2 regions of the Solwaraspora sp. WMMD406 genome follow, and region 2 is predicted to be linked to the other one. Evidence: riboswitches for the same ligand, from Rfam matches in the RefSeq annotation. Region 2 holds a riboswitch; the other holds the start of a gene.
The links. Region 2 has a riboswitch for cobalamin ahead of O7632_RS17180 (ribonucleoside-diphosphate reductase subunit alpha). Riboswitches for the same ligand answer to the same signal wherever they lie in the genome.

Region 1 (3,410 bases), 3.0 Mb from region 2:
CGTACGAGGGCCGGGACCTGATGGCGGTCAAGATCTCCGACAACGTCGCCACCGACGAGAACGAACCGGAGATCCTGTTCAACTCACAGCAGCACGCCCGTGAGCACCTCACCGTCGAGATGGCGATCTACCTGCTCAACCTGTTCACCGACAGCTACGGCAGCGACTCCCGGATCACCAACATCGTCAACAACCGGGAACTGTGGATCATCCCGAGCGTCAACCCGGACGGCAGCGAGTACGACATCGCCACCGGCTCCTACCGGTCCTGGCGCAAGAACCGGCAGCCGAACAGCGGCGCCCTGGCGGTCGGCACCGACCTCAACCGCAACTGGGGCTACCTGTGGGGCTGCTGCGGCGGCTCGTCCGGCTCCCCGTCGTCGGACACCTACCGCGGTCCGTCGGCGTTCTCCGCGCCGGAGACCCAGGCGCTGCGCAACTTCGTCAACAGCCGGGTCGTCGGCGGCACCCAGCAGATCAAGGCCAACATCGACTTCCACTCCTACTCGGAGCTGGTGCTCTGGCCGTTCGGCTGGACCACCGCCAACACCCCCAGCGGAATGACCGCCGACCAGTACAACACCTTCGCCACCATCGGCGGCCAGATGGCCGCCACCAACGGCTACACCCCCGAACAGGCGTCCGACCTCTACATCACCGACGGCAGCAGCATCGACTGGATGTGGGCCGAACACGACATCTGGGCGTACACCTTCGAGCTGTACCCCGGCTCGTCCGGTGGCGGTGGCTTCTACCCGCCCGACGAGGTGATCCCGACGCAGACCGCCCGTAACCGGGAGGCCGTGCTGATCCTCAGCGAGTACGCCGACTGCCCGTACCGGGCGATCGGCAAGGAGAGCCAGTACTGCGGCGGCGGCCCGGTCGACCCGCCGGGCACCACCGTCTGGTCGGACACCTTCGAGACCGCGACCGGCTGGACCACCAACCCCAGCGGTACGGACACCGCCAGCACCGGGCAGTGGGAGCGGGGCGCGGCCCAGGCCACCAGCTCCGGCGGGGCGCTGCAACTCACCCCGTACCAGGGCAGCAACAGCCTGGTCACCGGCCGGCTGGCCGGTTCGTCGGCCGGTGCGTACGACATCGACGGCGGAGTGACCACCGCCCAGTCGCCGGCGATCAGCCTGCCGTCGAGCGGCACGTTGACCCTGTCGCTGGCCTGGTACCTGGCGCATCTCAACAACTCGTCGTCGGCGGACTACTTCCGGGTCAGTGTGGTGCACAGCGGTGGCACGACCACCCTGTTCAACCAGGCCGGCGCGGCCAGCAACCGCTACGGCTCGTGGTCGACCGGCAGCTACAACCTGACCCCGTACGCGGGTCAGTCGGTGCGCATCGTCGTCCAGGCGGCGGACGCCTCCACCGCCAGCCTGGTCGAGGCCGCCATCGACAACGTGACGATCACCCGGTCCTGATCCACCACGTTCGCGTCGACACCGATGATCGGGCGGGTCGCGGTGCGGTGTACGTCACCGTACGGCGGCCCGCCCGCTGTCGCGGTTAAGGCAGCTCACCGGTGGTGGGTTACGGTGCTACCCGACCACCCCGCAGCGAAGCCGGTGCGAATCCGGCGCTGTCCCGCAACTGTGATGCCCCGACCTGTCGGGGTGAGCCAGGTCGCCTGCGGAGCGGTCGCGAACCGCGCTCTCGAGGAAGGGCGCCTCGCCACGTGGCCGGGTCAGCAGCACGGACTCCGACCTGTCGGCGAAGCACCAGCCCTCGACCGACAGGAGGACCAGATGAGCAGACCCCGTTGGCGGACCGCCGCCATGACCCGTACCGATGCCCGAACCGCCGCCCGGACCGGACTACGCGCCGCCGCGATCGCCGCCGCGCTGGCCCTCACCGTCGCTGGCTGCGGCGGCGGCGCGACCGATGACGAACCGCAGGCCGAGTCGAGTCCGAGCGTCGCCGCCGGTTTTCCGGTGACGGTCGGCGAACTCACCCTGGACGAACGGCCGGAACGGATCGTGGCGCTGTCGCCGACCGCGACCGAGATGCTGTTCGCCATCGGCGCGGGCGACCAGGTCGTCGCCGTCGACGACAACTCCAACCATCCGGCGGGCGTACCCACCACCGACCTGTCCGGGTTCACCCCCAACGCCGAGGCGATCGCCACCTACGAACCGGACCTGGTGGTGCTCTCCGGTGACACCAACGGCGTGGTGGCCGGCCTGACCCGGTTGACCATCCCGGTCTACCTGGCGTCGGCGGCGGTGACCCTGGACGACACGTACCGCCAGATCAGTGAACTCGGTGCGCTGACCGGGCAGGTCGACGCGGCGAACGACCTGGTCGAGGGCATGCGTACGGAGATCGACAAGCTGGTCGCGGACGCGCCGAAACCCGCCGAACCGCTCTCCTACTACTACGAACTCGATCCGACGTTCTACACGGTGACCAGTGAGACCTTCATCGGTGCGCTGTTCGACATGGTCGGGCTGGTCAACATCGCCGACCCGGCGGACGCCGACGGGGCGGCCGGCGGCTACCCCCAACTGTCGGCCGAAGCGGTGATCGACGCCGACCCGGATCTGATCTTCCTCGCCGACACCAAGTGCTGCCAGCAGACCGCCGAGACGGTCGCCGACCGGGCCGGCTGGTCGACGATCACGGCCGTCCGCGACGGACAGGTCGTCGAACTCGACGACGACATCGCCTCGCGGTGGGGTCCACGCGTGGTCGACCTGGTACGCGCGATCGTCGACGCCGTCGACGCGGCCGCCTCCTGAGGTGACGTCCGCCGGAACCGGCCAGGCCGGGGCGATGGTGCCGCGTCGTCACCGCCCCGGCCTGACGGCGGGCTGGTTCGCCGGCGCGCTGCTCGCCGTCGTGCTGGCCGTGGTCGCCGGGCTGGCCTTCGGGCCGGCCAGCCTGCCGCCGGTGCGGGTCGCCGCCGAACTGCTCAACCTCCTGCCCGGTGCGCAGGTCGACAGCGGACTGAGCGAGCGGCAGATCGCCATCGTCACCCAGCTGCGACTGCCCCGGGTCGTGCTGGCATTGCTTGTCGGCGGCATGCTGGCGTTGGCCGGCGGCTGCTACCAGGGGGTGTTCCGCAACCCGCTGGCCGACCCGCACCTGCTCGGCGTGGCAGCCGGTGCCGGCCTGGCGGTCACCGCCGTGATCGCGCTGCGACCCGGCAGCGGGGTGCTGACCGGGCTGCCGGTGACGGTGCCACTGGCCGCCTTCGTCGGCGCGATCGGCGCCGTCGCCCTGACCTACCTGCTCGGCGCGGCCGGCGGCCGAGACCGGTCCACCGCGACGCTGATCCTCGCCGGGGTCGCCGTGTCGGCGTTCCTCGCCGCCGGGCAGACCTACCTGCTGCAACGCAACGTGGACACCATCCGCGAGGTCTACTCCTGGCTGCTCGGTCGGCTCGCCACCGACGGCTG
Region 2 (3,410 bases):
TGTACGCGGGTGGACAGTTCCCGGGCCCGCGGTGAGTCGAACGGCAGTCGCAGGGTGAAGAAGGCGTCCTGCAGGCCCATCAGTCCGAGCCCGACCGGCCGCCAGCGGGGGTTCGAGGCCGCCGCCTGCGGGGCGGGGTAGTAGTTGATGTCGATGACCCGGTCGAGGAACACCACCGCCGTACGGACCGTGTCGCGCAGCTTGTCCCAGTCGACGCCGTCGGCGGTGACGTGCGCGCCGAGGTTGACCGAACCCAGGTTGCACACCGCGGTCTCGGTGTCGTCGTTGACCTCCAGGATCTCGGTGCACAGGTTCGACAGGTGGATCGTGTTGCCGGGCATCCCGGTCTGGTTGGACAGCCGGTTGGCGGCGTCCTTGAACGTCATCCAGCCGTTGCCGGTCTGCGCCAGGGTCCGCATCATCCGCCCGTACAGGTCGCGGGCCTTGACCGTGCGGACCGCCTTCTTCTCCGCCGCGCGGTACGCCTCGTCGAACGCCTCACCGAACAGGTCGGGCAGTTCGGGTGCGTCCGACGGGTCGATCAGGGACCAGTCGGCGTCGGCCTCGACCCGGCGCATGAACTCGTCGGGGATCCAGTTGGCCAGGTTGAGGTTGTGCGTACGTCGGGCGTCCTCACCGGTGTTGTCCCGCAGTTCCAGGAACTCTTCGATGTCCGGGTGCCACGGCTCCAGGTAGACGCAGGCCGCGCCCTTGCGCCGGCCGCCCTGGTTGACCGCCGCGACCCCGGCGTCCAGGGTCTTGAGGAACGGGACGATCCCGTTGGACCGACCGTTGGTGCCCCGGATCAACGCGCCGCGTCCGCGCACCCGGGACCAGGAGATGCCGATTCCGCCGGAGAACTTCGACAGTCGCGCCACCTGGTGGTACCGCTCGTAGATCGAGTCCAGTTCGTCGCGGGGCGAGTCGACCAGGAAGCAGGACGACATCTGGGTGTGCCGGGTGCCGGAGTTGAACAGGGTGGGCGAGCTCGGCAGGTAGGCCAGGCTGGACATCAGCCGGTAGAAGCCGATCGCGTCGCCCGGTGTCTGGGACAGCCCGCAGGCCACCCGGAGCAGCCAGTACTGCGGGGTCTCGACCACCAGCCGGGACTGCGGATGCCGCAGTAGATATCGGTCGGCGACGGTCCGTAATCCGAAGTACTCGAAGCGTCGGTCGCCGTCGAGGTCGATGGCATCGTCGAGCTTACGGGCGTGGCGGGCCACGAACGCCGCGGTGTCGTCGCCGACCAGTCCGAGGCCGTGGGCGTAGCGGATCGACTGGCTGAAGCTGGCGACGCCCTGTCCCCGGACTTCCTTGTCCACGAACGCGGCCAGCAGCCGGGCGGCGAGTTTCGAGTACTGCGGCTCCTCGCCGATCAGCTCGGCGGCCGTCTGGATCGAGAGTTTGTCCAGCTCGGCGGTGGTGGCTCCGTCGTACAGTCCGCTGATCGTCTTGGTCGCGACCCGGAGTGGGTCGACCTCGTCGAGGTCGGCGACCCACCGCTCCACCGCCTTGACGATCTTGTTGACGTCGACCGGTTCGGTGTCGCCGTCGCGCTTGCGGACCCGCATCGCGGGCCGGCGCTGCTCGTGCGGGCGCTGCTCGTGCGGGCGCTGCTCGTGCGGGCGCTGCTCCGCCGTGCGCTGCTCCGCCGTGGGCCGCTCCGTGACGGCTCCGTCCGCAGTGGCCTGTTCGGCTGTCGCGGTCATGTCCCCCTCCTCACACCGATCGACAGGTCGACGGGCGCGCAGGGGGAGACGCCACCGGTCGCCCTCGGCAGGTCTGCCGACGGGCCCGGCTGATGGCGTCGGCCGTCCCGCGCGGCCTCCGACCGCCGCACGCGGCGCGTGCGGCGCGCTGGCAGGTCTTCGGACTCGTGGGCGTGACCCGACTGGTCGCCTACTGGCCGTCGCTTCCCAGACCTTGCGGTCCAGTGCTTCGTTGACGGCGGTCGTTCCCACTCACCGCTGCGGGGCAGTCCCGGATTCGCACCGGGTTCCCTGTTGCCTCGACCGCGTGCGACGGCGGTCGAACCAGCTGCGGGAGACACCATATCTGGGTCTGGTGGTTCTTGTACAACACCAGATGCTGTGTCGCGTGGTGACGGGCGAGATGGTGGCCGCGCGGTGGGACGAGACGACCCCGGGGGATCTTTTGTTTAATTGGGCGAAAGATCGTAACGATCACTCAGAAGATCTTGCTACTTCGACGAATGTGGCCCATGATGTGCCGCAGCTGTGATCGAGGATCATCTCGTCCCCCGAGCAGGTGCACCCCCTCGGCGATGGTTCCGACCGCGGCCCCACCGCACCGCCGAAGGGGAAGGTATGTCTCCACACTCACCACGTACTCGCCGTCCACTCACGTTCCTCGCCACCGCCACCATGCTCGGTTCGCTGGCCGCCGTCGCCGGGTCCGCTCCCGCCGCCGCCCAGGCGGCGGAACTCCCGCCACAGGAGCCGGGCGTCACCTTGCGTACCTACGACGTCCGGGTCCCGCTGTCCGAGATCTGCACCCTCAAGCCCGGACAGACACCGAACGTCGACAAGCTGATGCCGGTCGTCGACTGGTCCAGCGCCGACAACTTCGGGTTCGAGGACAACTTCGTCACGCACGCCCTCGCCAACCTGCACATCGCCACCGCCGGGACCTACACCTTCCGGCTGACCAGCGACGACGGTTCCCGGCTCTACATCGACGACGCGGTCGTGGTCGACCACGACGGCCTGCACGGTGCCACCGACATGGACGGTGCCGTCACGTTGACCGAAGGCCACCACGCGCTGCGGGTCGAATACTTCGAAGCCGGCGGCGGCCAGCAGCTCACCCTGTCCTGGCAGCCGCCGGGCGCGGCGGACTTCGTCGTCGTACCCACCTCGGTGCTGAGCACCGACGCTGGCGTGGTCCGGGTGACCGCACCGGGCCGCAAGGAGTGCCAGGGCGTCACCGACACCCCCGGAGACGGGCTTCCGCTGGACGGCGTGCACCCCGACTACACCCTGACCGACCTGCGTCCGGACGGTTTCCAACCACAGGTGTCCGGGATGGACTGGACCGCCGACGGTCGGCTGGTCATCGCCACCTGGGGCGGCAGCGAGCAGTTCAGCGGCGAGGTGTACATCGTCGAGAACGTGACCGGGGAGACCGGCCCCGACCAGGTCACCTACAAGCGCATCGCCAGCGGTTTGAACGAGCCGATGGGTGTGGCCGTCGTCGACGGCGTTATCTACGTGTCGCAGAAGCACGAGCTCACCGAACTGCGCGACACCAACGGTGACGAGGTCGCCGACGAACAGCGGACCGTCGCCAGGTGGCCGTACGGCGGCAACTTCCACGAGTTCGCCTTCGGCCTGCTCTACAAGGGGGGCAACTTCTACCTCAACCTGTCGGTCGCCATCGACTACGGCGGC

Region 1: linked by a shared signal. The riboswitch ahead of O7632_RS04110 (ABC transporter substrate-binding protein) and the one ahead of O7632_RS17180 (ribonucleoside-diphosphate reductase subunit alpha) in region 2 are both predicted to bind cobalamin.

The regions. Positions count from the first base shown of each region.
Region 1 is NZ_JARUBF010000001.1:915,353-918,762, forward strand. It holds gene O7632_RS04105 (M14 family zinc carboxypeptidase) at 1-1,433, shown strand, start outside; adenosylcobalamin (AdoCbl) riboswitch at 1,543-1,682, shown strand; gene O7632_RS04110 (ABC transporter substrate-binding protein) at 1,788-2,750, shown strand; gene O7632_RS04115 (iron ABC transporter permease) at 2,785-3,410, shown strand, end outside.
Region 2 is NZ_JARUBF010000001.1:3,906,942-3,910,351, forward strand. It holds gene O7632_RS17180 (ribonucleoside-diphosphate reductase subunit alpha) at 1-1,709, opposite strand, end outside; cobalamin riboswitch at 1,842-2,053, opposite strand; gene O7632_RS17185 (family 16 glycoside hydrolase) at 2,328-3,410, shown strand, end outside.